3 regions of the Aquamicrobium sp. NLF2-7 genome follow, and region 1 is predicted to be linked to each of the others. Evidence: predicted binding sites of a transcription regulator. Region 1 holds the regulator's gene; each other region holds the start of a gene.

The links. The regulator LexA, encoded in region 1, represses DNA repair genes until DNA is damaged. The targets are predictions, from matches to a motif close to TGTTCNNNNTGTGTTCNG.
Region 2: MIC97_RS16745 (cytoplasmic protein) is a predicted target of LexA. The motif match lies at 4,874-4,891, and genes of this name have one in related genera.
Region 3: uvrA (excinuclease ABC subunit UvrA) is a predicted target of LexA. The motif match lies at 5,902-5,919, and genes of this name have one in related genera.

The regions. Positions count from the first base shown of each region.
Region 1 is NZ_JAKSED010000001.1:630,993-641,221, reverse strand. It holds gene gltX (glutamate--tRNA ligase) at 1-554, opposite strand, end outside; gene MIC97_RS03185 (ComEC/Rec2 family competence protein) at 890-3,175, shown strand; gene lexA (transcriptional repressor LexA) at 3,512-4,231, opposite strand; gene glp (gephyrin-like molybdotransferase Glp) at 4,343-5,551, opposite strand; gene moaC (cyclic pyranopterin monophosphate synthase MoaC) at 5,553-6,056, opposite strand; gene trpC (indole-3-glycerol phosphate synthase TrpC) at 6,062-6,868, opposite strand; gene trpD (anthranilate phosphoribosyltransferase) at 6,871-7,881, opposite strand; gene MIC97_RS03155 (SurA N-terminal domain-containing protein) at 7,878-9,770, opposite strand; gene tpiA (triose-phosphate isomerase) at 9,895-10,229, shown strand, end outside.
Region 2 is NZ_JAKSED010000001.1:3,417,405-3,427,633, reverse strand. It holds gene MIC97_RS16775 (peptidoglycan-binding protein) at 1-512, opposite strand, end outside; gene MIC97_RS16770 (PAS domain-containing sensor histidine kinase) at 487-2,253, opposite strand; gene MIC97_RS16765 (DUF5330 domain-containing protein) at 2,714-3,040, shown strand; gene MIC97_RS16760 (SufE family protein) at 3,128-3,553, shown strand; gene MIC97_RS16755 (DUF6456 domain-containing protein) at 3,589-4,398, opposite strand; gene MIC97_RS16750 (helix-turn-helix domain-containing protein) at 4,401-4,808, opposite strand; gene MIC97_RS16745 (cytoplasmic protein) at 5,027-5,335, shown strand; gene MIC97_RS16740 (L,D-transpeptidase) at 5,433-6,242, opposite strand; gene MIC97_RS16735 (superoxide dismutase) at 6,732-7,334, shown strand; gene MIC97_RS16730 (cytochrome c) at 7,502-7,939, shown strand; gene MIC97_RS16725 (cytochrome c) at 7,949-8,887, shown strand; gene MIC97_RS16720 (S9 family peptidase) at 8,898-10,229, opposite strand, start outside.
Region 3 is NZ_JAKSED010000001.1:250,620-260,848, forward strand. It holds gene MIC97_RS01240 (PopZ family protein) at 164-1,000, shown strand; gene MIC97_RS01245 (DUF72 domain-containing protein) at 1,131-1,937, opposite strand; gene MIC97_RS01250 (diguanylate cyclase) at 2,151-2,801, shown strand; gene uvrA (excinuclease ABC subunit UvrA) at 2,831-5,755, opposite strand; gene ssb (single-stranded DNA-binding protein) at 6,985-7,521, shown strand; gene MIC97_RS01265 (response regulator) at 7,981-8,370, shown strand; gene MIC97_RS01270 (hypothetical protein) at 8,363-8,653, shown strand; gene MIC97_RS01275 (sensor histidine kinase) at 8,653-10,229, shown strand, end outside.

The DNA of each region.
Region 1 (10,229 bases):
ATGTAGGTTGGATTTCCATCCGAGCGCAGGATGATGAAGTCGTCGAGATCCTTGTTCTGGAAGCGCACATCGCCCTGAACGAGATCGCGCACGAGGGTTTCTCCCTCGGTGGGTGCCTTGATGCGGATTGCGCCGGGAACGCCAGCAGGCGCTTCGGAAGGATCACGATCGCGCCAGCGGCCATCATAGCGTGGCGGGCGCCCTTCGGCGCGTGCCTTTTCGCGCATTTCTTCCAGTTCCGCCGGCGTGGCGTAACAGTAGTAGGCCTTGCCCAGACGAACGAGCTCTTCCGCCACCTCGCGGTGCCGGCCGGCGCGCTCATACTGCGATACGGGATCGCCTTCCCATTTCAATCCAAGCCAGCTCAGGCCTTCGAGAATCGCAGCGGTAGCTGCATCTGTGGAGCGTTCCCGATCCGTATCCTCGATGCGCAGCAACATGGTGCCGCTGGTGTGGCGGGCATAAAGCCAGTTGAACAGCGCAGTGCGCGCACCGCCTATATGCAGGAAGCCCGTGGGCGAGGGGGCGAAGCGGGTGACGACCTTGTCAGACATTCAGTTCTCGCGAGGTGACGAAAGCCAGCTGCCGGACTTTCGCTGTTTGCGCGTTCATGTAGCATAGGAGGTGAGGGGTGCAAGGGGGAGGCTTGGTGACTTTGTCGTCGGCCGGCAGTCACGGCGCAAAGAATGCGCCTTTTGATGTCAGTGAGCGAAATCTTTTTGCTCTGCCGGAGGCAACGGCGTCGCCGGCACCGCAGGCGCCCGCCCTTCCGCAGGATACTTCTCCCGCACTTTCTTCAGAGCCTGCTCCACTGCCTTCACGGCGATCGCGATTCCTGCAGGCAGCACATGTCACGCTGCCGCTACGCAGATTCGGACGATCTGCTTCAATGGCGTTTGCGCTGGAAATGGAGCGTGGAGCCGGCTTTCTTCTCGTGCCGGTGTTCCTGTCCATTGGCGTCGTATTCTACTTTTCGATGTCTCATGAACCTCGATGGACTATGCTGCTTGGTCTGACCGGGGCTGTTGCGGTTTTGACATGGGCCGTGCGCAGACATCACAAAATTCATCTGTGTTGCCTGGCTCTTCTGTTTTGCGTTTCCGGCGTCAGCCTCTCCAAATTTCAGACATGGCGTCTGGATACGCGGGTGATTGGCTCCGACATCACCGTACGACTCACCGGAAGGGTCGTTGAAATTGAGGACATGGCGAGCGGGCGCAAGCGTCTGACGATCGATGTCGTCTCCACGGAGAGGCCGAAACTACGCTACCAGCCGGAACGGGTACGAATTTCCGCCCGCAACCTGCCGCCGGAGATAGCAGCGGGCTCGGATGTGACCGGTCTCGTCCGCCTGCTGCCGCCGAGCGGGCCGATTCGGCCGGACAGCTACGACACATCCTTTTCCAACTATTTTGGTGGCATTGGCGCGAGCGGCTTCTTTCTCTCCGGACCAAAGCTGTCCGAGCAGACTGTCGCGCCGCTGGCTACCCGCGTCAGTGCAGCGATCGAGCGGGGGCGGCAGGCGGTTGCCGGGCGCATCAGACACACCATCGGCGGGCCGGAAGGCGAAATCGCGGCAGCGCTGATCGTCGGGGTGCGGGCGGGCATTCCCGAAGAGATAAACGAGGCAATGCGCAAGACCGGCATCTATCACATCATCTCCATATCCGGCCTGCATATGGCGCTGGTGGCGGGTACGGTGATGGGATTGATGCGCGGATTGTTCGCCGCATTCCCGGATTTTTCCTCCCGTCATCCGGTCAGGAAATATGCAGCCCTTACCGCGCTTTTTGCGATTTTCTCCTACCTGCTGATATCCGGCATGGTGGTTGCTGCCGTGCGCTCGTTCATCATGCTAGCCGTGATGCTGGTGGCCGTGCTGTTCGACCGAAGCGCGCTGACCATGCGCAATCTCGCCATTTCGGCGATCATCGTCATCCTGGTCACGCCCCATGAGGTGGTGGGGCCGAGTTTCCAGATGTCGTTCGCGGCAACGGCGGCGCTGGTCGGCGCCTATGCGGCGTGGTCGGATTACAAGGCGCGCCGATCTGCTGCACGTGTTTACAGAAAGTCCGGCGTCGTTCGGTCACTGACCCGCGCTCTGGTCACCATGATGGTTGGCCTTGCCGCAACGTCCGTGGTTGCCGGTGTTGCCACGACCCTCTACGCGGCATGGCATTTTCAGCGCATTGCACCGCTCAGCCTGCTGGCCAATCTGGCGGTGATGCCCGTCGTCTCGATCATCGTCATGCCATTTGCCGTTTTTGCATCGCTCGCCATGCCTTTCGGGCTGGATGGCCCTCTCTTGCAGATCATGGGCAAGGGGCTGACAGCAGTGATTTTCCTTTCCGAAAGAATAGCGGATATGTCGCCAGTCGATGCGATCGGGCTGATTCCACCCGAGGCAGTGCTTCTGGCGACGATTGCGCTGGTGATTGCAACGATGACGACAACATGGCTGCGCCTTGTTGCACTGCCATTCGCCATTGGCAGTCTGCTGACGCTTGGCTCTGCCCGAACGCCTGACATTCTCATTTCAGAAGATGCCCGGCTGATTGCCGTCGCCATGGAAGGCGGGCAGGTTGCGGTCAACCGACCCCGCCCGAATGCCTTCACCATGGATAACTGGAGCCGGGCGATGGATGCAGAAACGGTATTGCCGCCAACCCGCGCAAAGCAGCCGGACGATGGTATTTTCCTGCATGATTTTATCGCTCCTGCGAGGCAGGAAAGCAAAGCCGCAGGGTTTGTATGCTCAGGGAAAACATGCGCGTTGCGCAGTCCCTCCGGTCTGCTTGTCGTGCAGGTTCAGGATGCGGGTATTGCCGCCAAAGCATGTGCCCATGCAACAGTCATCGTGATCGAGGACGCGATGATGCGTAACCCGTGCCGAAAATCTCAGGCAATTGTGGTGACCCGTCGGGAGCTGGCGAAAAAAGGAAGTGCCGAAGTCCATCTGGAAAAGATCGACACTGCTTCTGGTGTTCCAGCCGGAAATTCATCACCAATCATCGGAGAGCCGCAGGTGCGCTTCGCCATCGAAGGGGATTATCGGCCATGGCACACCCAGCGCCGATATTCGCGGGAAGCACGTGGCTTGCCGCCTTATGAGAGAAAAGTCGCCGCAGTACCTGCGGAAACGCCTGTTCTCTCCGCCCCGGACAAGATCGAATAAGCGATAAAGACAGGGCGTATCCGGAACGGTTTCCGCATCGTAAGGCAGGTCTGCTTCTGCGGGTTGATCAAATGCAGATCCAGTTACGCAGGAAAATCGACCATCGTGACAGATAGTTCGATAGGCCGCTCGCCTACGCAGCCAAAATCTGCTCACCGATCGTACAGGCCGTAAAGTGCCCTTCAGCTATCTTCGATCAACGTTTTGAGAGCGCTCAAACAGCGACCTCAATATTTCGATCATTTCCTCAGGATGTTGTTTTAAGATGCTGATAAACAATGTCCCTCAGAACGGATGGAAGGCAAAAAATCCGGTTCGCTCCGTTTCATTTCCGGATCAGTAACGGCGGATCAATCCGACCAGCCTGCCTTGTACCTTGACGCGGTCGGGTCCGAAAATCCGGGTTTCGTAAGCCGGATTGGCGGCTTCAAGCGCGATGGAGGCGCCTTTGCGACGGAACCGCTTCAGGGTTGCTTCTTCCTCGTCGACGAGTGCCACGACTATATCGCCCGGGGTGGCTGTATCGCCGTTGCGGATGATGACGGTATCGCCATCGAAAATGCCGGCTTCGATCATGGAGTCGCCCCGAACTTCGAGGGCATAATGCTCGCCGCCCGACAGCATTTCCGGCGGCACCGAAATGGAATGTGTCTTGTGCTGGATCGCATCGATCGGAACACCCGCAGCGATCCGCCCCATCACGGGGATGGAAACCGCCGAGGCGCTGTCATCCTCGTTGCTGGCGACCTGCGGCTTGCGAACATCCTTTGCCGGCTGCCCGAGGCTTCCCTGAATGACGCTGGGTGAAAATTTTCGCGCACTGTTCAGACCGGGGGCAATGGAATCTGGCAGGCGCAGCACTTCCAGCGCACGCGCACGATTGGGCAGGCGACGGATAAACCCACGTTCTTCCAGTGCGGTGATCAGGCGATGGATGCCCGACTTCGAGGCAAGGTCCAGCGCTTCCTTCATTTCGTCGAAAGAGGGCGGAATGCCACTCTCCTTCAACCGCTCATGGATAAAGAGAAGCAATTCATGTTGCTTGCGCGTCAGCATAGGTTCCCCCGGCAGCGGCGAATCCAGAATCGGAAAACAAACCCGGAACAAACACTATATGTTCCAGTTGTGTTCCGCAACCGCTTAAAATCAGAACGACCGGGGACAGCTTCAGCCGATCATCATCAACTGGCAGGGATCGCCGATTTCCGATGCCGGCTGGAATGGGGCGCGTATGACCAGTCCCCCTGATGCGGCCATGGTGCGCAGCATGGATGAATCCTGCACACCGAAGGGCGTGGCAATCAGCTGGCCGTCGCGTTCCTCAATGGCTGCACGGACAAAGTCCTGCCGATGGTCGTTGGCTGAAACCGGTGCCCCGAGCATCGCTGTCCTGATGTCCTGACGGAAAGGCCGGCCGCCAAGGCGTGCGAGCAGAGGTTTCAGGAAAAGCTGCGAGCAGACGAGGCTCGCCACGGGATTTCCGGGCAGGCCCAGACATCTGATGTTGTCCATTCTGCCGAACATCAGCGGCTTGCCGGGCCGCATGGCGATCCGCCAGAAGTCGAGCGTCATGCCCTCGCGCGTCAGAACCTTGTGAACGAGATCGTGATCGCCGACGGAGGCTCCGCCAGATGTGACGATGACGTTCGCACCGGCCGCAACAGCCTGTTTCACGAGCGCCGAGATTGCATCCTCGCGATCTGGCGCGATGCCGAGATCGATAACATCGGCGCCCACGGCGCGGGCCGCGGCTGCGATGCCATAGCTGTTGGATGAAATGATCTGACCCGGTCCCAGTTCGCTTCCCGGCAGGCGCAGTTCGTCGCCGGTGGCGATGATGGCGACCAGTGGCCGTCTGACGACCGTGAGGCGCGCGTGATTGGCCGAAGCGGCGAGCGAAAGCGCGCTGGCGCGCATCAGATGGCCTTTTTCGACGAGAAGGTCGCCAATCGTGAAATCCAGACCGGCGCGCCGCACATTGCGACCGGCAGCGGTCGGCTCGCGCAGGCGAATCACGTCATCTGCTGCCGGCCTGTCGACATTTTCCTGAATTACGACCGTATCGGTTCCGGCGGGCAGGGGCGCGCCGGTGAAGATGCGCACGCACTGACCTGCTTCGACAGAGCCTGAAAACATGCTGCCGGCGGCCACTTCGCCGATGACAGCCAGCTCACTGCCCGTGATGTGCGCGTCGGCGCCCCGCATGGCATAGCCATCCATTGCCGAGGCGTTGAAGGGAGGCTGCGTGCGCAGCGCCACAATCGACTCGGAAAGCACGCGATCATACGCATCGTTCAGGGGCACGCTTTCGCCACCGAGGGGCCCGACATCCTCCAGAAGGCGTTGCAGCGCCGTTTCCATCGGGACCAGCGCCATGTCAGGCCTCTGCCTTGTAGTCGCCTGATTTTCCTCCGGTCTTGGAGGTAAGCCTGATGTCGGAAATGATCATCGCGCGATCCACGGCCTTGGCCATGTCGTAGATGGTAAGGCAGGCGACAGACGCGGCCGTCAGCGCCTCCATTTCAACGCCGGTCTTGCCGGTGACACACGCCAGCGCCTGAACCCTGAGGCCCGGCAGATCGTGATCCGGCTCAATATCGACGCTCACCTTGGTGAGCAGCAGCGGGTGGCAAAGCGGGATTAACTCGTGCGCCTTCTTGGCGGCCATGATGCCGGCTATGCGCGCTGTCGACAGGACGTCGCCCTTCCTGGCGTTGCCTGCGAGGATCATGGCCAGCGTCTCGGCCTGCATGCGAACGCTGCCCTCGGCGATAGCCTCCCGTACGGTCTCGGCCTTGCCGCCAACGTCGACCATATGCGCTTCTCCGGAAGCGCCGATATGCGTCAGGCCGGTTCCGGCCGGGGAGGGGCGTTCGCTCACGGCAGCTATGCCTCGCCTGATTCGAGCCCAAGAAGAATGCGCGTGGCACTGGTAACGTCATCCTGACGCATCAGGCTTTCGCCAACGAGGAAAGTGCCGATGCCGCTCCGGGCCAGCCGCTTGCAGTCCTCATTGGTGAAGATGCCGCTCTCGCCGACGAGCAGCCTGTCGGCCGGAATCATCGGGGCAAGACGTTCGCTCGTCTCCAGCGAGGTTTCGAAGGTGCGCAGATTGCGGTTGTTGATGCCGATGAGGCGCGAGGAAAGGCGAAGCGCACGCACCGTTTCTTCCTCATCATGCACCTCGATCAGTGCGTCCATGCCGAGCGAAAAGGCGGTGTCTTCGAGCGCCTGAGCGGTGGCATCATCGACGCTTGCCATGATGATGAGGATCGCATCCGCCCCCCATGCGCGCGCCTCATGCACCTGATAGGTGTCGAACAGAAAATCCTTTCGCAGCGCGGGAAGGCTGACAGCCTCACGCGCGCGGGTCAGATATTCCGGGGCGCCCTGAAATGACGGTCCATCCGTCAGCACCGAAAGGCAGGCGGCGCCGCCGGCCTCATAGTCCCGGGCAAGGGCAGGCGGATCGAAATCGGCCCGGATAAGGCCTTTTGACGGGCTGGCTTTCTTGATCTCGGCAATGAGCGCGAAGCGGCCGTCGCGATTGCGTGTTTCAAGTGCTGACAGAAAGTCGCGCGGCTTTTCCTGATCTGCTGCCCGGGCTTTCAGCTCGGAAAGGGACGTGCGCGCCTTTGCTGCGGCGATCTCGTCACGCTTGTAGGCTTCAATCTTACGCAGAATGTCTGACATGGCTAAGCGTTGGAAACCTCGATCAACTTGTTCAGAACTCTGGTCGCATTCCCATTGTCGATCGCTTCGCGAGCTTTGACGATGCCGTCTTCAAGTGTCCTGACCTGGTCGGCAACGACCAGTCCGGCACCAGCATTCATCAGCACCGTATCACGATATGCGCCGGGAGTTCCCGAAAGAACGCCGCGCAATGCGGCCGCGTTGAATTCCGAATCTCCCCCGCGCAACGCTTCCTTGGAATGGCGTTGCAGCGCAAAGGCTTCAGGGGTGAGAGTGAAACTGCGGATTTCACCGTTCACGAGTTCGGTAACATGGGTTTCGCCGGTTACGGTGATCTCGTCATAGCCATCGCCATGAACGACCCACACATGTCTGGAACCGAGCGCCTTGAGGGCTTCGGCCACCGGCAGCACCCATTCGGGCGCGAACACGCCCACGAGCTGCCGCCCGACCCCTGCAGGATTGGTGAGAGGCCCGAGCAGATTGAAGATTGTACGTGTGCCAAGCTCCACCCGGATCGGCCCGACATGCTTCATCGCCGGGTGATGCGATGGCGCGAACATGAAGCCAATACCGGCTTCCTCGATACACCGCGCTATGGCTTCCGGTGCGAGCTCGATGTTGACACCCAGCCGCGTCAGCACGTCGGCGGTGCCCGTCAGCGAGGACAGGCCGCGATTGCCGTGCTTGGCCACCGGCACGCCGCAGGCGGCAATGACGAAGGCGGAGGCGGTCGAGATGTTTACGCTGTGCGAGCCGTCGCCGCCTGTGCCGACGATGTCGATCGCTTCCACCGGGGCCGAGACGGGCAGCATCTTGCTGCGCATCGTCGCGACGGCACCGGAAATCTCGCTGACGGTCTCACCGCGAACACGCAGCGCCATCAGGAAGCCGCCGATCTGGCCCGGAGTGGCGTCACCCGACATGATGATATCGAAGGCATCGCACGCTTCATCGAAGCTCAGTGCGTCGCCGGTTGCCACCTTGCCGATGAAGGGTTTCAGCGCGCTCATCTGGCCAGTGCCTGCGAGATGGCCACCTGATCGATCTCCACCGAATACTGGCTCTGCAATTGGGCAACCAGCTGATCGAGGAGATCGCCGGAGAGGCCCGCGGCGAAGGAGTTCTTCACGTCATCCGGAACGGTCTGCGCGTCGGCGGCGGCCGGTTCCACCACCTGAGTGACCTTGAACAGGATTTGTGCACCGCCGGTCGGTGCCGGAATGACGCCGGACTGGCCCTCGCCGACATCGAACATGTCGGCTGCTCCCTCGCGGCCGAAGTCGGCATCGTCAGCGGAGCGTTTCAGGCCGCGCTTGGTCTGCTTTTCGAGCGAAAGCTCGGAAGCCACCACATCCAGCTCGGCCCCTTCCGCAACACGCTTCTTCAGCTCCTCGGCTTTGGCCAGAAGTCTCTTTTCGGTTTCAAGCGCCGTCCAGTCGGCAACAACGCGGTCCTTCACCTCATCCAGTTCGCGATCACGGGCGGGGGTGACGGAGTTGAGTTCATAGAACAGATAGCCGCCATTCGCCGTTTGCAGGGCCTCGTTCTCGGCGCCCGGTTCGGATTCGAAAACCGCGCGGATGAGGTTGGCCGATTCCGGCAGGTCGCGAATGACGTTCTCGTCAGGCGCGCGGCCCGAACGATCGATCGCCTCGACCGTGACAACCTTGAGGCGCTGTTTGGCAGCGGCCTCTTCCATGGTCTCGCCGCCGGCGCGGGCATCCTCATAAGCGTCGTGAACTTCGAGCAGCAGGCGGCTGGCTTCGCTGAGGGCGAGGTCCTTGCGTATCTGATCCTGAACCTCGGAGAGAGGCTTGGCCACCTCGGGATTTATCTCGGTCACACGCAAAAGCACCGGGCCAAAAGTACCCTTTACCACATGGCTGACTTCATTCAGCCCCAGCGCGAAAGCTGCTTCCGCCACGGCCTGATCTGCAATCTTGTCCTTTGCCAGCGTTCCGAGCTGAACATCGGATTCGGTCTTGCCCTGCGCGGCATAGACCCTGTCGAAAGTTCCGCCGTTGTTGATGGAGTCGCGAGCCGTCTGCGCATCCTGCTCGGATGAGAAAACGATCTGCTCGATCTTGCGGGTGGCAGGCGTGGTGAACAGCGACTTGTTCTTCTCGTAATCTTCGCTCACCTGCTGGTCGCTGATCGCGGCAGGATCGGAAATATCTTCGGGTTCGAGCCGGACATAGGAGAATTTACGATATTCGGGCGCGGCATATTTCTGCTTGTTCGCATCGAAATAGGTGGAAAGCTCGGTGTCGGACGGGGCTTCAACCGGCTCTACCAATGATTTCGGCAGCACCAGGTAATCGACCGTACGGTCCTCACCCTGATAGAGAGCGAATGCCCTGAGGAACGTATCTGGCACCTTGAGGCCATCCGAAACGGCTTCGATGATCTGCTGGCGCCGGGCGACCTGCGCCCTGTTGTTCAGATAATCTTCCGGCCGCATGCCGACCTGACGCAGCACATAGTCGAACATCTGCCTGTCGAACTGTCCGTTTGCCCCGCGGAAAGCCGGATCTTCATGGGTGAGGGCGGCGAGGCGGTCCTGCGAGATGCCGAGACCCATCTTGCGGGCCTGTTCGTCGAGCAGCGCTCCGGAAACGAGCTGTGCGATCACCTGACGGTCCAGCCCGAGGGCGTTGACCTGCTCCTGCGTGAGACGCTGGCCGAACTGCTGGGAGAGCGAATTGATCTGCCTGTCATAGGACAGACGATATTCGTTGACCGAGACCGACGTGCCGCCAACGCGCACGACGGATTCGTGGCCGCCGATCACGCCTGCAACCTGACCCGAAATCCCCCAGACAGCGAAGCTCAGCACCAGCATGAGGAGCAAAGTTTTGGCGACCCAGGTTCCCGAGGCTTTTCTCAGACTATCGAGCATGTTCAATTCCGGTTTCAGATGTAGCCAAGGGCAATAGCCTCCTTGTGCGCCAGTGTCGATTGCTTTGTAGCCTGATTTTGATACTGAAGGCGCCCATATGGAAGCTTTCAGGGACAGAAAAGACATGACGCCAGGAATTCGGCCGCTTGTTGCGGGCAACTGGAAGATGAACGGCACCAGCGCTTCGCTCGATGAGCTCAGAATGATCGGCGACGGCTTCATGCGGGGCCTTGATGCCCAGACCGAGGCGCTGGTCTGCGTACCGGCTACGCTTCTGGCAAGGGCTGCTGAAGTCCTGTCCCGCACGCCGGTTCGCGCCGGCGGCGAAGATTGCCACGCCAACAGCAGCGGCGCGCATACGGGCGACATCTCGGCCGAGATGCTGAAGGATGCAGGCGCAAGCCACGTCATCGTCGGCCATTCGGAGCGGCGCACCGACCATGGCGAGAGTGATGCCAC
Region 2 (10,229 bases), 2.8 Mb from region 1:
GCGGCCTGCCCCGCCCCCAGTTGATTGAGCAGGGCGTCGTCGATGGAGCCGGTCGGGGCGAGCCCCACCTTGCCCTGATAGGCGGCTATCGCATCGCGCGTATTGGGTCCGGTGAGCCCGTCGGGTTCGGCCGAATAGAAGCCCAGATCGCGAAGGATAGACTGGACCTGCCGCACGACGGGATCACCGCGCGGCCTCTCCGGTGCCGGCGCGGCGTCCGGATCGGGACGCACGATGTTGATCGTCGTTTCCGGCTCGGTCTGCTCGACAACGGGAAAATCCTGCTGGCTTCTGGTCGCAAAGAAGGCGCTCGAATGCGGGAATGGCTGATACCAAAGCGCATTGGCGGAGACGTAGAACAACGTCACCAGAAATGCCGTGGAGCCGCCGACGAGAACCGGATTGCGCGAGACGAGTTCGCCTGCCGCAACCGCGCCCCGCTGAACTATGCCCGGGCGATTGGTCTTCTTCCTGACCTTGCTGCCCTTAGCCCGTTTTGCGGAGCGAGCCATTCCAATCCCCGTTCTTCCTGCCTGCCGGCGTTGCATCCGCCAGCATCACCAGTCTGTCGCTGTCTCCCTTCGGACCATCCACCGGAATGCTCACCGAAACCGTCGTTCCTTCGCCGGGCGCGCTGTCGATGGACATCGTGCCGTCGTGCAGACTCACAAGTCCCTTCACCAGAGACAGGCCGAGCCCGGCACCCTCGAAGCCGCGCGTATAGTCGTTCTGCACCTGTACGAAAGGCTGGCCGATGATTGCCAGATCTTCCTCGGAGATGCCGATACCTGTGTCGCTCACCCAGAAATGCAGGCGCGAGCCGACGCGTCGCGCGCCAAGCGCTACCTCGCCACCTTCGGGCGTGAACTTGATGGCATTGGAAGCGAGATTGATCAGGATCTGCTGGATGGCGCGCCGGTCGGCATTCACCTCACCGGCATCGGCCGCCACGCGCAGTTCCAGCCGAATCTTTTTGGCATCGGCCTGCAATTGCATCATCGAACGGCACATCTGCGCCGCCTCGACGAAGCGGAACGGCTCCGGATGCGTGCGATAGGCCCCGGCCTCGATACGCGACACGTCGAGGATCGACGTCACGACCTCCAGCAGATGCTGGCCGGAATCGCGCACCAGCTCGACATACTCCTTCTGCCGCGGGTCGTGGAACGGGCCAAACATCTCGTGCAGCAGCATGTCGGAGAAGCCGATGATGGCATTGAGCGGCGTGCGCAGCTCATGGCTGACGGCGGCCAAGAAGCGGCCCTTGGTCACGTCGGCGCTGGCTGCGGCTTCCTCGGCACGCTCCAGATCCTCGCGCAGTTCGACGAGTTCGGAATTGTCGCGCAGCAGCGCCAGGAAGGCGTTGCCTGCTTCGTCGGTTCTGGCCAGTTCGAGCAGGAATGGCCGGTAATTGCCCGACGAGTGGCCATCCGCCTTCGGCACGCGGATGCGCAGTTCCATGCGGGCGGAAGCCGCCCCCTCGCGCATGTCGGCAAGCGCGTTCAGATAAGCGATGCGATCGGCGACAAGGATGCGCTCGAACAGCGAATTGCCCAGCAGCAGATCGGAGGCCAGACCAAGCACCTGTGTGGTGCGCTCGCCCGCATCGAGAACCTCGCCCTGCCTGTTGAGGCGCAGCATCACCGCACCCATCAAGCCTTCGAGATTGAGGTCAGGTGCGGTTTCGGCACCTGCATCCGCATTGCCACGAAGAGCGGCCAGACGCGGCACAAGGGTAGCGCCCCACGCGAGCGGCAACAGCCAGTGCCACGGCTGCGGCTGCGTATAGGCGGCCAACGACACGTCTGCGGGCAGGAATTGCATGGCGCAGGCCAGCGCCGCCGCTGCCACGCCAGCCAGCACCCAGCGCCTCGAACGGCTCACCCAGAATGCTTCGATCGGCAGAGCCGCCACAAGCAATGCCACCGGCGATGCAAGGCCGCCGGCGGAAGCCACCAGCGCACCCATGGCCACAGCGGACGCCGCAAGCACGACCGCTCCCGCTCCGGCCAAACGGCCGCTTGCCGAAACGCCGAGCGCGGCGAGCCAGCACAGCCCGAATATGCCGAGTATCGCGGCCAAAGTCGCCGAGGCGCCGAGGCCGGCGGTCACCAGCATCACCGCGCTTGCGGCAGACAGGAAGGGTACTGCGAGCATCAGTCCGATGAAACGGGCATGACGGGCGCGCGCTTCCGGCTCAGCCACGCGGCTGTGCACGAGACGCTCGCAGCCCGACGCAATCGCGTCAGGCATTCCAACGTATCTTGCCGCAATCGAACTCAACTCAACGCCTCGTACGGACCCGCTTCGCAGATCATTTCTGATTAGAGCCGAAAGTCGCATCCAGCCTTTAAGGAATGGATAAAGCTGGAGCATGAGCAGCGGATTCGGAGTCGTTTTTCTGCAAAAACAGCGTTTACGGGAATGCAATTCAGCCCATGGTAAACACAGGGTTAGCTGTCACGGACAGCAACACGCCCCTCACGACCACCACACAGAACGCAGCTTTCCACAGCGAATCAAACGGATAGGGCACGACCTGCAGCGAAAGGCGTAGGCTTCATGCCCCGTTCAGGTCGGCGGGTGTGAATGAAAGCGGGAAGTCGATTGCTTCAAATTTTAATAAAGTTGTCCTCTTGCTTGCAATCGCTCATTTGGCCGGCCCGGCTAAACTGGTTTTGTTGAAGACAGGTGCTCTGGAAAGAAGACGGATATGGGTTTCCTGATCAGGTTTGCGTTCTGGTTTTCGCTCGTTCTGCTGGCTCTTCCCTTTGATGTCGGGCCAGACGGGGAGGGTCGCGAAAACGTCAATCCCATCCAGGCGCTTCTGGCGGCAAAGGATGCTGTCGGCGACATCGCCGGCATGTGCGAACGCCAGCCGGACGTGTGCGAGACCGGCGCTTCTGCGCTCCACACGGTGACGGAGCGTGCCAAACTGGCAGCACGCATGGCGGTGAGCATAATCGAGGATGCGCCTTCGCAACCGGCTACCGCGCCAAAAGAGCCTGTCACGACCGGCTCCATCAGGCCCGCCAACTGATCTGCTTCGGACGCTCCTGAAGAGCGTCTTCCGCGTTCTCGCCTTTTTTCCGTGACGCCCGGCTGCCACCGAACTATATCGTTCGGCATGAGTACGACGATCCAGAGCATCACCGAAGACTTCGCCCTCCTCGACGACTGGGAGGAGCGCTACCGTTATGTCATCGAACTCGGCGAAGCCCTGCCCGAGTTCCCCGACAGCGAGCGCACATCTTCCAACAAGGTTCCCGGCTGTGTCAGTCAGGTGTGGCTGACCACACGCTATGGAACGGGGCCTGATCCGGTCGTCACTTTTGCGGGTGATTCTGACGCCCATATCGTACGGGGTCTGGTGGCGATCCTTCTCGCCCTTTACTCCGGCCGCAAGGCCAGCGAAATTCTGACAACCGATGCCGAAGGCACATTGCGCACGCTGGGTCTTGACGAGCATCTGACCCCACAGCGTTCGAACGGACTGCGCTCCATGGTCAACCGCATCCGAACCGATGCGCAAAAGGCAGGTGAGAACGCCTGAGCCGAGCCTCAGACGCTCCGATTCCAGTCTTTTTTCTAGCGCGCGTGCAGGTTCGGCCTGTAATCCTGTGCGCCCCAATGCAGCATCTGGGCTGGTTTACCGTCTTGCTGAGCCGCACCCGGCCAATAGTGGCGGGCCAGTGCCGCCAGAGCCGTCTTGAGCACTACCTTTCCCGAGCGCACCGGCCATGCGCGTTCAGCCTCGACGGTTTCCATGCCCTTGAGAAAACAGCACACATCGATCAGCACGCCTGACAATTCGGGTCCAACTGCCGCAATGGCTTTCTCTACCCGCATCCGCGCGCCAAGGGCGACATCTGTAAGTTCCGCAGCACCACCTCCGCTCGAGCGCTTGCCGGAAGCGACACTTGCAATCCAGTTGGCACCCAGCCGGGGCATGAGCTGGCCCCGGGTGTAATCGGCCCGCAGCCGCTCGCCCGCCTCGAACTCTCGCGCTGTCAGAAAGGTAGCGCCGGCCTTGGTTCGCAAGCGCGCCAGTTGTGCAAGAGGCGATTCCGCGAGATTTATCTGCGCCAGCCGCGGGCCCTCGCCCGCATCGACGCAGATGGTTTCGATATCTCTCGGAGAAGTATCGGAAGCACGTGCTGCATCCATTTCACGCATCATCCGCTCTCCCTTAGGCGTCACGGAAACACAATTGCCATTCAGCATCAGCATCTGCTCCGCGACCAGGCAATCGAAAGGCACACGCCCCACACTGACGGTACCGCGCTCACCGGCTTCAATCAGGACCTTGTTTGTCTGCGCCGCCGGGCTGACCTGACCCGGCCCCTTCTGCAGGAATTTCAGGACGCGCAATGGCACCTCGCGGGAAGAAGCCTGCATGCTCATATCCCCAGCCGGTTGCGGAAAGCTGCCGACGCAATCTGCTCGAACATATGCACCACCCGGTCGAACTCGGGATCGTCACGAAGATCTTCAATGGTCTGGCATGCGTGCACCACCGTCGTGCGGTCGCGCCCGAAACCACGTCCCACATCGCCCATCGACAACCGCAGAACGACATGCGCCACATACATGGCGATCTGCCTCACCCGTGCCACCGGCTGCGACGTGCGTCCGGGTTTGCGCAGCTCCTTCGATGAAAGCGAAAACAGCGCCGAAGCTATGTCGATCAGGCATTCGCAGACGTCCAGCGTGATCTCGTCACGCCGTTTGGGAAAGGCATGTTCATGCTCCCCATCCGGAGCAGGTTTGACTATCGGATGAATGGGATCATCTGGAATAGCAGTCATGTTGGCGTGCACGAAATTTCCTCCACCATAGGAATAGATTCCTTATAGAGGGTGTTCGCCGACATGTGAACAAACAAAGAACTACGTACAGCTTTGCATGGGGATAACATATTGATTTCATTTGAAGTTGGGGAATGACCGCGTCCAGACGCAATGCATTTACTCCCCACCGCGGTTCCCAGGCCGATAGTAAGCCCCGATTTCACAGGAGGTGGCACATGCGATCGCTGAACGAGCAGGCGCAAGCTTTCGGCCAACAGAAACGGCAGCATGCCAGGCACGCCGGACAACTGGCAGCATTGCAAATTTTATGCGGGATTGATCTGGGAGAAGCGTCTGTCAGTGAGGGAGCGGCAAGAACGAAGCTGCTTGACCGCATAGAACGCCTTCTGGAGCGCGAACGTCTGCGAGGCTTGCGCCGGCATTGGAACTACGATCTGAACCGTCACATAGCTCTCAAGCAGGCACGCGATCAGCTCAGGAGCAATGGCAAGCCGACTTCTCCGTCGCATGCGCTTACTGTGTGATGACAGTCGAAACTGAAAAGCCCCCTGATATCTGCAGGGGGCTTTTTCGATTGGGTGAGGCCGCAGGAAGGCCACTTCTTCGAAATTTAAGGCTTCCTCAGAACCAGGAGCGGGTGGCGCGTCCAAGCAATGTGGAATCTTCCGGCACCCCCGCATCGACGGGCGTGCCGCTCGGATCGTAGCTGGCGACCCGGGCGCCAAGCCCGTTGGTGACGACGATCGGCGTCTTGCCGGGAACGCGGCTGTGGAGATCGATGATGTCCTGATTCATCAGGCGCACACAGCCCGATGAAATGGACTTGCCGATCGAGTGCCATTCCGGAGAACCATGGATACGATAGAGCGTATCCTCGTTGTTCTGGAAAATGTAGAGCGCGCGCGCGCCGAGCGGATTCATCAGCCCCGGAGGCATGCCGCCATTGCGGACGCTGTATTTTTCGAGTTCCGGCTGACGGGCGATCATCTCGTCCGGCGGGGTCCACTTGGGCCATTCGCGCTTGTACTGAACCACTGCACGCCCGGCCCATTCGAAACCGGCACGGCCAAGGCCAACACCATAACGGATGGCCTGTCCGCCCTCGCGCACCAGATAAAGGTAGTGCTGCGACGTATCGACGACAATTGTACCGGGGCGTTCGCCTGTCGGATCGGGAACGATCTGGCGCAGGAATTTTGAATCGATCTTGCGGTAGGGAACGGCCGGAATTTCATAGCCGCCATCGAAAACCGGCCCGTACATGATGTCGTAGCTGCCGAGTTCGGGATGGGCTTGCGGTTCCGCAGGTTTCAGGGGCACTGGTGGAGCCGTTGTGGTGCAGGCCGAAACGGTGGCTGCGGCGGCTCCCATTGCCGTCAGGTTGAGAAAACGGCGTCTGGTCAGCAGGACGGGAGGTGAATCTGTTGCCATGAATTGTGGTCTCGATCTTTCTCTACTGTTCACATGGGCAAAGCCGTTGCCGGCATCGCCGCTCCCGACAGGGGCGATAGGTAGCGCCAAATCTGGCCGCACGTAGGACAAATAAAGGCGAACATGTGACTAAGGTTCCACTGTTGCCGATCGGCAACGGGTTGTGTGAACCCTATATGGGGCGGCTGAAAGGAAGGTAAACAGATTATCCCTCCGCTCCCCGGCCAACCGATATGACGTCTTTGTGATCGCCATCCCGGCAATGCAGCTCTCCAGATCAGGAGCAGTTTGTTCGCCTCAGAAGCGGGCATTTAGCATCTGGACCAATGGTCAAGATGCCGCGAGCCCTCTATTGAGAGAAGCGCATTCGACTCCCCCTCAGCGAATGGCTGAAAGGGGAGTGATGCCTGCCCGCGGGGTGTTGTTCCCGGGGCTTACAGACCTATGTTAGTCCGGTAACCCCCCGGATTTATTTGAGGAGTAAGACGAATGGCTTTCGAACTTCCCGAACTTCCCTATGACTATGAGGCGCTTCAGCCCTTCATGTCGAAGGAAACGCTCGAATATCACCATGACAAGCACCACAAAGCCTATGTCGACAACGGCAACAAGCTGGCGGCCGAAGCCGGGCTGGGCGACCTGAGCGTCGAAGAAGTGGTGAAGCAGTCCTTCGGCAAGAATCAGGGCCTCTTCAACAACGCGGCCCAGCACTACAACCACATCCATTTCTGGAAGTGGATGAAGAAGGACGGCGGTGGCAACAAGCTGCCGGGCGCCCTGCAGAAGGCCGTCGACAGCGATCTGGGCGGCTATGACAAGTTCAAGGCCGATTTCATCAACGCCGGCACCACGCAGTTCGGCTCCGGCTGGGCATGGCTTTCGGTCAAGGATGGAAAGCTGGAGATCTCCAAGACCCCCAATGGCGAGAACCCGCTGGTTCACGGCGCTTCGCCGATCCTCGGCGTCGACGTCTGGGAGCACTCCTACTACATCGACTACCGCAATGCGCGTCCGAAGTATCTGGAGGCTTTCGTCGACAGCCTGATCAACTGGGATTATGTCCTTGAGCTGTACGAAAAGGCGAACGCCTGATCGTTTCAGCGTGAAACCCCGGGGAAAACCCCGGGGTTTCGTTCTTCAAGTCTTCACCAAAGCTTCACGCAAGCGTGAAGCGAAATCATCCAGATTTTGAGACAGTTTAGCACCATCTCCGATTCTGTCGGAGCAGCCACGTTTCTTCATCAGATTCGGAGCCAGACATGAAAAAGCTTCTACTCGCCATTTCCATCTTCGCCATTGCCGGCTCTGCCGCATTTGCCGACACTCTGGCCGACCGCAAGGTCCTGATGAAAGAGCGGGGAAAGCTGACTGGCGAGCTCTCCAAAGTGGTGAAGGGCGAGACCCCCTTTGACGCGGCTGCCGTTCTCAAGACCCTGCAGGACATGCAGGCTAACGCCGAAAAGTTCGATGTCGAGGCGCTTTATCCGGCCGGTTCGGATACGGGCGATACGACCGCCGCGCCGAAAATCTGGGAAGACCCGGATGGCTTCAAGGCTGCTGAAGGCAAGTTCGAGGCCGCCGTCAACGCGGCCGTGACCGATGCGCCGGCCGACGTCGATGCACTCAAGGCGAAGTTCAGCGCCATCGGCGCAAGCTGCGGCGCCTGCCACGAGACGTTCCGCGTCCGCAAGGGCTGACTGGCCCCGATGTCCAGACGCGGAAAAATCGCCGCCACTCTTGGCGTTGTGGTTGGGCTGGGCGCGGTAGCCGGATGGGTCGCCTCCGCCCCCCAGCGCCCGGATTCCCAAATCATGGCCTCTGCCGCGCCGGGAGACGCTGAACGCGGAGCGCGTATCTTTCATGCAGGCGGCTGTGCTTCCTGCCATGCCGCCAAAGGCGCAGAGGGTGATGCGCGCTTCACGCTTTCCGGCGGTGTGGAGCTTGCCACACCGTTCGGCACCTTCGTCGCGCCGAATATCTCGCAAGACAAAAATGACGGCATAGGGAACTGGACGCTCGACGATTTTGCTGCCGCCATGCTGAAAGGCGTTTCCCCGGACGGGCGCCATTACTACCCTGCGTTTCCGTATGCTTCCTATGCCCGTATGAAACCCCAGGACATAGCCGATCTGTTCGCCTTCATGCAGACGATTCCGGCAGCGGCCGGGCATACAGCTGCACATGATCTGACATTTCCCTACAACCTCCGCCGCGGGATCGGGCTGTGGAAGCTCCTCTATCTCGACGATCGGCCGGTGGTGGAATTCGCCGAAGGCACGCCGGACAAGGTTCTGGCCGGGCGCTATCTGGTCGAGGGCCCCGGCCATTGCGGCGAATGCCATACACCGCGCGATTTCGCCGGTGGAAGCGACAGGAACCAGTGGCTCGCCGGCGCGGTTGCGGCGGAAGGCGAAGGTGTTGTGCCCAACATCACCTCCGGTGAGGGTGGCATCGGCGACTGGTCGGAATCCGACATTGCCGGCTATCTCGAAACGGGCTTTACGCCAGACTTCGATTCCGTCGGCGGATCGATGGTGGAAGTGCAGAAGAACATGGCGGAACTCACCAGCGAAGACCGCGAAGCGATCGCGGCCTATCTGAAAGCCATACCGGCACGCCAGAACGGTTATCTGGCGCGCCAGTAGCGACCCGCTGTCAGGTGGCGGGCTTCACGTCCGCCTTGCCGGTAGCCTTCAGGGCAAAGGAATAGGTGTAAGCTATCTCCTCCAGCCGGGAGAAGCGGCCTGATGCGCCTGCATGGCCCGAATCCATGTTGATCTTGAACAGGACGGGATTGTCGCCGCTTTTGGTGTCGCGCAGGCGTGCCACCCATTTCGCCGGTTCCCAGTAGGTTACGCGCGGATCGGTGAGCCCGGCCAGCGCCAGGATCGGCGGGTAGTCGAAAGCGCCGACATTGTCGTATGGGGAGTAGGCGGCAATCGTCCTGTAATCCTCTTCCGAGGCGATCGGATTCCCCCACTCCGGCCATTCCGGCGGCGTGAGCGGCAGCGACGCGTCGAGCATGGTGTTGAGCACATCCACGAAGGGCACTTCCGCTATGATGGCGCCGAAGGCTTCAGGCGCCATGTTGGCGATTGCGCCCATCAGCATGCCGCCCGCCGAGCCGCCCTGGGCCACGATGCGGTCATGCGACGTGTAGCCTTCATCGACGAGATGTCTTGCGACGGCGATGAAGTCGCGGAAGGTGTTTTGCTTGTGCGCCCTTTTTCCGTCGTCGTACCAGGAATAGCCCTTATCCTTGCCGCCGCGCACATGGGCGATCGCATAGACGAAGCCGCGATCCACCAGCGACAGGCAGTTGGTGTTGAAGGATGCGGGAATGGTGATGCCGTAGGACCCGTACCCATAGAGCAGACACGGAGCTGTACCGTCCAGCGGCGTATCACGCCGGTAAAGCAGGGAGACCGGCACGGCCTCGCCATCCGGTGCAGTGGCCATCAGGCGGCGGGTAACATAGGCGTCGGCGTCGTGGCCGGAGGGAACCTCCTGCGTCTTGAGCAGGGTGCGCTGGCGCGTGCGCATATCGTAGTCGAAGACCTGTGCCGGTGTGGTCATCGACGAATAGGAGAAGCGCAGAACGTCCGTGTCATATTCATATGATCCTGCCATGCCGAGGGCATAGGCTTCCTCGTCGAAGGCAATGGCATGTTCCTCGCCGGTGGCGCGTTCGTGAACCACGATGCGCGGCAGGCCATCGAGCCGTTCGAGCCGGACGAGGTAATCGCGAAACCCCGTGATGGACAGGATCAGGCGACCCGGCTGATGCGGAACCAGCTCGGTCCAGTTGGCACGAACCGGGTCTGAAACCGGAGCGGTCATGATCTTGAAGTCTCTGGCTCCGCCTTCGTTGGTAAGCACGAAGAATATGTCGCCACCTTCCTCCAGATCATACTGAATGCCCGCCTCGCGCGCGGCGACGAGCAGCGGCGTGCCAAGAGGGTCGGCTGCGTTGAGGATGCGATACTC
Region 3 (10,229 bases), 380 kb from region 1:
GTCCGGCTCTATTCTGTTGAAACAGGATGCTGATAACGTTTGGGGATTCTCCCCGGTCGCAGGGTCCGTTACGCTAAAGGTAGATGATTCGGCCGGCACTGACCCGGTGAGCGGCGGCCGATGCTGACCAGAATAGCGAATCGCGGGGGCGGTGGACGTGACGATGGCGACGGCAAGCAGTGTGCAGCGTGAACCTTCGATGGAAGAGATCCTTGCGTCGATTCGCAGGATCATCGAGGACAGCGATTCAGGTCGCAAGCCAGCCGAGGCTTTTGCTCAGGCTGGCGACGAGGCTGGCAATCCGGATGAGCCGGCTCCAGCCGTCGTAGACGTATTCCGCAATGAGCTGCGCTCGGGTCCGCAACCCGTGCCGCTGGAGGCTCCTGCGAATGTCGGGGCGTCAAAGCAGGCTGAGGTTGCACCCACGCATCAGCCGGAGGCGGTGGTGGCAGACAGCAAGACCGACGAGCACCCGTCCGCATCCTCCGCGTTCAAGAGAATTGATTTCACGCGAACCGATCTGTCCAGCCCGGCAGTTCCTGCGTCGGAAAAGCCTGCGACGAAGTCTGATGACTGGCTGGTGCCCCTTGATGTCGGCAGCGTCGACAAGGGCAGGCATTCCGGCCATTCTGAGAACCGGCCTGCGGATCCGGTATCGCCGGCATCGCTCCACAGCGTGCAGGATATTCAGGACGCAGAAGCTTCAGCCATGGAAACAGAGGCGGAGCCAGCGCCTCTTGCGAGCGCTCCTTCCGCTGCTGAGGCGCATGATGTCGCTGCACCCAAGCCTGCTCTGGTTTCCGAGAAGACCAGCCGGCAGGTTGCCGCTGCGTTCGGGGAATTGTCGGACGCATTCGCGGCGCGCAGCAAGAAATCCCTCGACGAGATGGCGGAAGAGATGCTGCGCCCGATGCTGCAGGACTGGCTCGACAACAATCTCCCCACATTGGTCGAGCGACTGGTGCGCGAGGAAATCGAGCGGGTGGCGCGGGGCGCCTGAGACTCCCCCCGGCCGATTTTTCAGCCGGCTGCCTGCATCCGGTTTGATATAAAAATCAACGCTATGCGTTGATTTGATGAATCGGAATGAGAGCCGCTTGAATCGGTTTGTCAGGTACAGGTGATGGGCTCTATCCTGCCACCCTCTCCATCAGGGCCATGGCACCAAACGGCGCGCGGACCTTTCCCTCGGTGATGAAGTAGACAAACACGTCGCGCGGCTTTTCCGGCGCTGATGTGGCGGGATCGGCAAGCGGCAGATCCTGAGGCACTGCGCCTGCCGCGAGAATACGCGCGCGTTCCGCCCATTCGTCCAGTGCTTGCGGCGTATAGCAATCCGGATTGTCGTCGCTTCCGGTTTGCAGGCGCAGATAGGCGAAATCGCCGGTCAGATCGCCTATCGCAGGATATTTGGCGTGGTCGGCATAGACGATGGCGGCACCATATTTCCGCGCCAGCGTGACAAAATCGGGGGTGAGGAAGCTGTCGTGCCGTACCTCAAGCGCGTGGCGCAGCTTCACGCCATCCTGACGCTCTGGGAGCAGCTTCAGGAAAGCCTCGAAATCCTGCGGATCGAATTTTTTCGTGGGAGCGAACTGCCACAGGATCGGTCCAAGCTTTTCGCCCAGCGCAGCGATTCCCGAGCCAAGAAACCGCATCATCGATTCTCCGGCCTCGCCGAGAACCTTTCGGTTGGTCACGAAGCGGTTTCCCTTGAGAGCATAGATAAAACCTTCAGGAGCCTCATTCGCCCACTTCATGAAGGTCGGCTCCCTGAACGACGAATAATAGGTGCCGTTGACCTCGATCGTCGGCACCTGATGCGTTGCATATCCGAGCTGCTTGGCCTTCGGCAGTTTCTGGGGGTAAAAGGAAGTGTCCCATGGCTCGAAGGTCCAGCCACCCATACCGGCGCGGATCATTCCTGATTGTGTCATCTGTCGCTCCCGGGTGCAAAAAGAAGAAGGATTGCAAGAGTATTTCATCATGGAGGAACCGGTGCAAACCGCGCGGCGTTGTCTGCTGACAGTGCCGCCTGCACCGATGCCACTTCAGAAGGAGGGAGTGGCGCATGGGGCAGGGGCTGTCGACCCGATATATGAAATGATGTCCACGCGCTCCGGTTTCATGCAAGGCGGCTGGTATGACTGATGGATGAACTCCTTGCAGACATCGATCTGGCATTCGCCGGCGCAGTTGTGCTGGCCACATTCTGTTGTACGCTGGTGGTGGCAGGGATCGGATACAGGCGAACCCGGCACCATCAGGACCGGTTGACCGGAATTTTGAACCAGCGAGGCTTTGAGCGGCGCGTCAAAACCATTCTGAAGGGCCAATGGAATGCTCCAATATCGCTGGTGCTGTGTGCGCTTCACCATTCCCGACCGGTCGGCGACGCGTCAAAAGCTGCTTTTGATGACAGGGTGCTGTCTGAAATTGGGACTTTGCTCCGTGACGCAGCCGGCTCTGTCAATGTCGTCGGCCGCATGGAGGAAGCGTCATTCGCCATCCTGCTTCAGGACACGACGAATGAAGGGGCGCTCAGATGGGTGGGCCTGCTCCGTAAGGCCATTGACGACATCTGCTGCGGCGAGCCGGAAAAGCGTATCCCGATCATCGCGAGCTTCGGCTTCGCAGAGGTGATGGAGCGCGATACGCTGGACACACTCATGAAACGGGCTGAAGCGCGGCTTTACGTGGGCAGACATCGTGCCCGCAACCGCGCCGGTGCGCCTGAAAATCATCCCGCCATCGTCCCGGAAAAGGCAGGGCGGCAAGATCGTCCGGACCCCTGCCGATAATCGAGGCGAAAACCTGTCAGCTTGCCGTGCTACTCCGCAGCGACCTGCTTGCCGCCCGGCCGCCGTTCCAGAAGCTCTTTAAGGAACTGGCCGGTGTAGCTGCGTGGTTCGGCCACAATGTCTTCCGGCGTGCCGGAAGCGACCAGTTCGCCGCCGCCATCGCCGCCTTCAGGTCCAAGGTCGAGAACCCAGTCGGCGGTCTTGATGACCTCCAGATTGTGCTCGATGACGACAACCGTGTTGCCCTGTTCGACCAGTTCCTGCAGCACTTCGAGCAGCTTGGCCACGTCATGGAAATGCAGGCCGGTGGTCGGCTCGTCGAGGATGTAGAGCGTCTTGCCGGTTGCTTTGCGCGACAGTTCCTTGGCCAGCTTGATACGCTGTGCCTCACCGCCGGAAAGCGTGGTCGCCTGCTGGCCTATGCGAATATAGCCAAGACCGACATCCTTGAGCGTCTGCAATTTGTCACGAACAGCGGGCACGGCCGAAAAGAATTCGACACCCTCCTCCACCGTCATGTCGAGAACGTCGGCGATGGATTTGCCCTTGAAGGTGACGTCCAGCGTTTCGCGATTATAGCGCTTGCCGTGGCAGACGTCGCAGGTGACGTAAACGTCCGGCAGGAAGTGCATCTCGATCTTGATGACGCCATCGCCCTGACACGCTTCGCAGCGGCCGCCCTTGACGTTGAAGGAAAAGCGGCCTGGCTGATAGCCGCGCGCCTTGGCTTCCGGCAGGCCTGAAAACCAGTCGCGGATCGGCGTGAATGCCCCCGTGTAGGTGGCGGGATTGGAACGCGGCGTGCGCCCGATCGGGCTCTGGTCGATGTCGATGACCTTGTCGAGGAACTCCAGCCCTTCGATGCGGTCGTGCTCGGCCGGATGCTCCCGCGAACCCATGATGCGGCGCGACGCGGCCTTGAACAGCGTCTCGATCAGGAAAGTGGACTTGCCGCCGCCCGAAACGCCGGTGATGGCGGTGAAGGTGCCGAGCGGAATTTCCGCCGTTACATTCTTCAGATTGTTGCCGCGCGCGCCCACGACCCTGATGCGCTTGCCCTTTTTGCCTTTGCGACGCTCCGCCGGCGTGGCGATCTCCATTTCGCCGGACAGATATTTGCCGGTGATCGAGTTCGGGTTGGCCATGATCTCGCGCGGCGTTCCCTGCGCGATCACGCGCCCGCCATGCACGCCGGCGGCAGGGCCGATATCGACCACATAGTCGGCATGCAGGATCGCGTCCTCGTCATGCTCGACGACGATAACCGTATTGCCGAGGTCGCGCAAATGCTTGAGCGTATCGAGCAGGCGGGTATTGTCCCGCTGGTGCAGGCCGATGGAAGGCTCATCCAGCACATAGAGAACGCCGGTGAGGCCGGAGCCGATCTGGCTGGCGAGGCGAATGCGCTGGCTTTCGCCGCCCGAAAGCGTGCCCGAATTGCGCGACAGGGTCAGATAGTCGAGGCCGACATCGTTGAGAAAGCGCAGACGCTCGCGGATTTCCTTGAGGATGCGCAGGGCGATCGCGTTCTGCTTGTCGTTGAGAAGCCCCGGCAATTCGTTGAACCACAGATCGGCCTTGCGGATCGAAAGCTCGGTGACCTCGCCGATATGCCTGCCCGCGATCTTCACCGCCAGCGCTTCGGGCTTGAGGCGATAGCCGCCGCAGGCCGGGCAGGGGGTGGCCGACATGTAGCGCTCGATCTCCTCGCGCATCCACGCCGATTCCGTCTCCTTCCAGCGCCGTTCCAGATTGGGAATGACGCCTTCGAAGGTCTTGGTCGTCTTGTAAGCGCGCAAGCCGTCATTGTAATCGAAGGCTATCTCGCGCTTGCCGGTGCCATGCAATATGGCGTTGCGCCCTTCCTCGGGCAGCGCGCTGAACTTGTCGGCGAGCCTGAAACCATAAGCCGCGCCCAGCGCCTCCAGTGTCTGCGCATAATAGGGCGAACTGGATTTCGCCCACGGGGCGACGGCGCCGTCACGCAGCGTCACATTGTCGTCGGGAACGACGAGATTGGGATCGATGGCGCGCTGGTTGCCCAGCCCGTCACAGGTCGGGCAGGCGCCGAAGGGATTGTTGAACGAGAACAGACGCGGCTCGATCTCCGGGATGGTGAAGCCGGAAACCGGGCAGGCGAATTTTTCCGAAAACAGGATCCGCTCATGGGTGTCGTTGGCCGACTTGTTGGCGCCGCCGCCACCGGCGGTTTCCTCGGGCGGCAGCGGTTTGTCGGCAAGCTCGGCCACCGCCAGCCCATCGGCCAGCCGCAGCGCCGTTTCCATGGAATCGGCGAGGCGCGTCGCAAGATCGGGCCGCACAACGATGCGGTCCACCACGACATCGATGTCGTGCTTGTATTTCTTGTCCAGCGCCGGAACGTCGGCAATCTCGTAGAAAGTCCCGTCGACCTTGACGCGCTGGAAGCCCTTTTTCTGGAGTTCCAGAAGCTCCTTGCGATATTCGCCCTTCCGGCCACGCACGATGGGGGCAAGGAGAAAAAGCCTGGTGCCTTCGTCCAGCGCCAGAATGCGATCGACCATCTGCGAAACGGTCTGGCTTTCGATGGGCAGGCCGGTGGCCGGCGAATAGGGAACGCCCACGCGCGCGAAAAGCAGGCGCATGTAGTCGTAGATCTCGGTGACGGTGCCGACGGTGGAGCGCGGGTTCTTCGAGGTCGTCTTCTGCTCGATGGAGATGGCCGGCGACAGCCCGTCGATCTGATCGACATCCGGCTTCTGCATCATTTCGAGGAACTGCCGGGCATAGGCCGACAGGCTTTCCACATAGCGGCGCTGGCCTTCGGCGTAGATGGTGTCGAAGGCGAGCGATGACTTGCCCGAGCCCGAAAGGCCCGTCATCACGACCAGAGAGTCGCGGGGCAGGTCGAGATCGACATTCTTGAGATTGTGCTCGCGGGCACCGCGAATGGAAATAAACTTATGGTCGGCCATGGCCGCTCCGCCGCCTCGACTGGATGTTTCGGAATGGCGGGCTTGCCCGTCCTCCGCGAATATAGGTCGTTCCTGCGCGGTTTCGAGAGATGCCGCGACTTTCCGTTTGAGGGTTTACGCGTCTTTCAGCGGGGCAGGCAAGTGAAAAGAACAAAAAATGAACAGCCTCCTGACATAAAGGGCGCGTATGCTGTTACAAAGTTCACATTTTGGCTGCTGGCGCTTTGGGCGGTTGACGTGAGGTAACAGAAGCGCCAGATTTCAGAAACGGAAGCCGATCGCCTTACGGGGCTGATCTCCGGAAGGCGCGTGGCATCTGCGAAAAGTCGCGGGATGGATGGTGCGCCTGCGGATGAAGTGCTTTCGATCATGCGTGGAAACGAACAGAAGGAGCGAGGTATGACCCCACCTGACAGTTCGAACTGGTTTCGCGCCTGAGCGGAACCGCGGTCAGCCATCTGGCAGGTGAAGATTTTCATCATGAAGCCGGAGCCTGGCCGTTCCCCGAAAATCAGAGACTTTAGTCGGATCGTCGGTTGAACGCCGCGAAGCATCCGAGGAAAAGCCGGTAAAATGCTCCCGGCATTATGGGAAAGCCCATAAAAAGCTCCTGATGCTGCAATGCCAGCGTCAGGAGCTTGTCTTTTTTGAAGGCATGAAGAGCAGACTGCTGCTTTGTCGCCCCTGAAGAAGTTTTTTCGGCTGAAATTCAGCGTTTGGCTGGAGGCAGGTTGCCAACGCCGACATCGAAGGTGAGTTTGCCTGAAACCTTCACATCGAAATTCCCGACCCTTAACTGACCGAATTGGCCGGGACGGGGCGTATCGTCCGATTCGGGCGGCAAAGGCGTTACAATGCTGAAGCTGCGGTCCACGCCGGGCAGGTCGGTGTTCGTCTGAGCGGGCGTTGTCGCCGGTGTCTGCCTGCTGCCGGAAAGGGCCGGGCTGGCAGCCACAAGCACGGGCAGTGCGCAGAGGAAGGCTGCTGAAACGTGGTTCATGAACCTGATATAAGCGGATGTGGAGGGCTCTTCCAGAGCGCTGCTTTCCTTTATAGTTCACAGGGACGTGTGCCAGAGCGCCAATCGGCATTGACATTGGTTGAAAAATAATGAACAAAAGGAGAACAAAAAAACCTTTTGGGGAAACAGCAGGACCGCGCGGGCCAAACGGTGCGACAGACTGTAAGGTAAGCGACTTCGAATTCAGGACGAGCGTGGAGACAGCGTCATGGCGGGCAGCGTCAATAAGGTCATACTGGTCGGCAATCTGGGTGCTGATCCGGAAATCAGGCGCCTGAACTCCGGCGATCCGGTCGTCAACCTGCGCATTGCCACCTCTGAAAGCTGGCGCGACAAGATGTCGGGCGAGCGCAAGGAGAAAACCGAATGGCACAGCGTCGTCATCTTCAACGACAACCTTGCCAAGGTGGCCGAGCAGTACCTGAAGAAGGGCATGAAGGTTTACATCGAGGGCCAGCTCCAGACCCGCAAATGGCAGGACCAGAACGGTCAGGAGCGCTACACGACAGAGATCGTGCTGCAGAAGTTCCGCGGTGAACTGCAGATGCTCGACGCGCGCGGGCAGGGTGAAGGCGGCGGTCAGGTCGGCTACGATCGCGGCGGTTATTCCGGCGGCGGCGGTGGTGGTGGTGGTGGGCGCGGTTCCGATTTCGGCCAGTCAGGCTCTGGCGATTTCGGCGGCTCGCGCGGCGGCGGAATGGGCGGTGGCGGCTCGCGCGACCTCGACGACGAAATTCCGTTCTGATCGGCGGCCGGCAAACTGAGCCATGCCCGAAGGCGTGACGACTGGCCTGAGGGGCTGACTCCGGGATTGGGTGACTGAGATCAAAACCAGAAAAACGCCGCCGACCGAAAGGCCGCGCGGCGTTTTTCATTCTGTTGGATCAGCGACAGTCGGGAAACTATGCCCAGCCGTCATTTGACCAGCGCGGAAAAGCTTGTTCTTATAAAATTGTTTAGAAAAACAAGGGCATGCGGACCTAATATCCTAAGACGGAAGTTCCGGTGATCATCAGGTCCGCGCATGATCCGATTCTTGGGAGGCATGACGTTTGCTGGACCACGACTTTAGATGACTTGATTTACTGTCCGGTTTCGACTGGGATAGGGGACAAATAAAAAGACCGGGCGTTCAATGTTCCGGCGCATGCCATCCCGGGATGGCAAGACGAGCCCGTTCACAGCCTTGGGAGGGGCTGCTGTGATGACGGACATTCTTATAGTCGAGGACGAGCCGGCGATATCGGAATCGCTTGAGTTCATTCTCACGCGTTGCGGCTGGTCCGTCGGCGTGGCGCGCGATGGCGAGGCCGCGCTTGAGGCCGCGCACCGTTTTCGGCCTCGTATGGTTCTGCTCGACATCATGCTGCCCAAGCGTGGCGGGCTGGAAGTGCTCAAGACCTTGCGCGCCAATGAACTGTTCGCCGATACTTTCGTGGTGATCCTGACGGCGCGCGGCCAGCAATATGACCGCCAGGCCGCCATGGACCTGAAAGCCGACGGCTTCATCACCAAGCCTTACGCCAATGGCGAGGTGGTGGATGCGGTCAGGCGCATTCTCGACAGCCAGCCGCGCCCGGCAGCTCATGTCTAGCTCTCCGGCACCCCGGGAGGAACGCACCGAGCGCGAGGACGTCGCGGCTCTGGTGCCTTTCTTCGGAGTGGTTCTGCTGCTGCCGCCATTCCTCAACCTGTTTGCCGGCATGCTTGGTCCGTTCGGCGTGCCTGTTGAGGTGCTGTACCTGTTCGGGGTCTGGTTTCTGGTGATTGCAGGCGCTGTGCTGCTGTCGCGCGGGCGTCAGTTTCGGGAGACACCTGCCAAATCCCTGCCGGAAACCGCGCCGGCTGTGCCACCCGAGCCCCCCGGGCATGCCTGATGCTGTCGCCGGACTTCGTCATCCTGACGGCTGTCGGCTATGTCGGGCTTCTGTTTTTGCTGGCTTATATTTCAGATGCCCGCGCCAAGAGCGGCAATGCCGGTTTCCTCAGCTCTCCTGCCATCTATACGTTGTCGATATCCGTCTATTGCACGAGCTGGACCTTCTATGGCGCGGTCGGAACCGCCGCCCGAAGCGGGCTGGAGTTCATGGCCATCTATATGGGGCCGACGCTGGTCTTCGTCGGCTGGTGGTTTTTGCTGCGCAAGCTGATCCGCATCGCCCATAGCCAGCACATCACTTCCATCGCCGACTTCCTGTCGTCCCGCTACGGAAAGTCGAGCCGGCTTGCCGTGCTGGTCACGCTGATCGCGGTGGTGAGCATCACACCTTACATCGCCCTCCAGCTCAAGGCGATCACCACCTCCATCCAGACCGTTTCGGTCGCCAAGGGAACCGGGGCGGATCATCTTGCCACGCTGGACGAGGTGACGCTGGCGCTGGGTGTCGCCATCGGCATGGCCGTGTTCACCATTCTCTTCGGCACCCGTAATGTCGACGCGCGCGAGCAGCACCCGGGCGTTGTGGCGGCGATTGCCTTTGAGGCTGTGGTAAAGCTGCTGGCATTGCTGGCGGTCGGCATTTTCGTGATCTACGGCGTCAGCGACGGCATCGGCGACATTTATGCCCGCGCGGTTGAGGCCGGCGTGCGCATCCATGAAGCGGACACTTTTGGCAGCCGCTGGGTGGCCGTTCTGTTCCTGTCGGCCTGTGCCGTCATCTGCCTGCCGCGCCAGTTCCAGATCACCGTGGTGGAGAATTCGAACGAGGATCATCTGCGCACCGCGAGCTGGGCCTTCCCCTGCTACATGCTGGCGATGAGCGTCTTCATCCTGCCGATTGCGCTCTATGGGCTTTCGACCATGCCGGCGGGATCGAACCCCGACATGTTCGTTCTCACCTTGCCGATGATGACGGGCCACGATGCGCTGGCGCTTTTTGCCTTCATCGGCGGTTTTTCCAGCGCCACATCGATGATCATCGTTGCGTCGATCGCTCTTTCGATCATGGTCTCGAACCATATCGTGGTGCCGCTTGCGCTGCGCAGAACCTCGCCCGGTGATGAAAAGGGAGAGCACGACATTGCCCGGCTTCTGCTGCGCAGCCGGCGTATCTCCATCGCGCTGATGCTGCTGCTCGGCTTTCTCTATTTCTGGCTCACGCAGGGGTCGGACGCGCTTGCCCCCATCGGGCTGATTTCCTTCGGTGGCGTGGCGCAGTTCTTTCCAGCCATGCTGGCAGCACTTTACTGGCGCACCGCCACCATGAAGGGCGCGCTGGCAGCCATATCGGTGGGGTTCATCGTCTGGGCATGGACGCTGTTCCTGCCGTCTTTTGCCACCTTCAGCCCGGTGGTTAAGGATCTCATCGCCGAAGGTCCCTGGAATATTCGTGCGCTGCGGCCGCAGGCGCTGTTCGGCATGGAAGGGCTCGACCCGCTCGTGCACTCTGTGTTCTGGAGCATGCTCGCCAATGTGTCCGTCCTTCTGTGCGTGTCGGCGGCAACCAGCCAGAA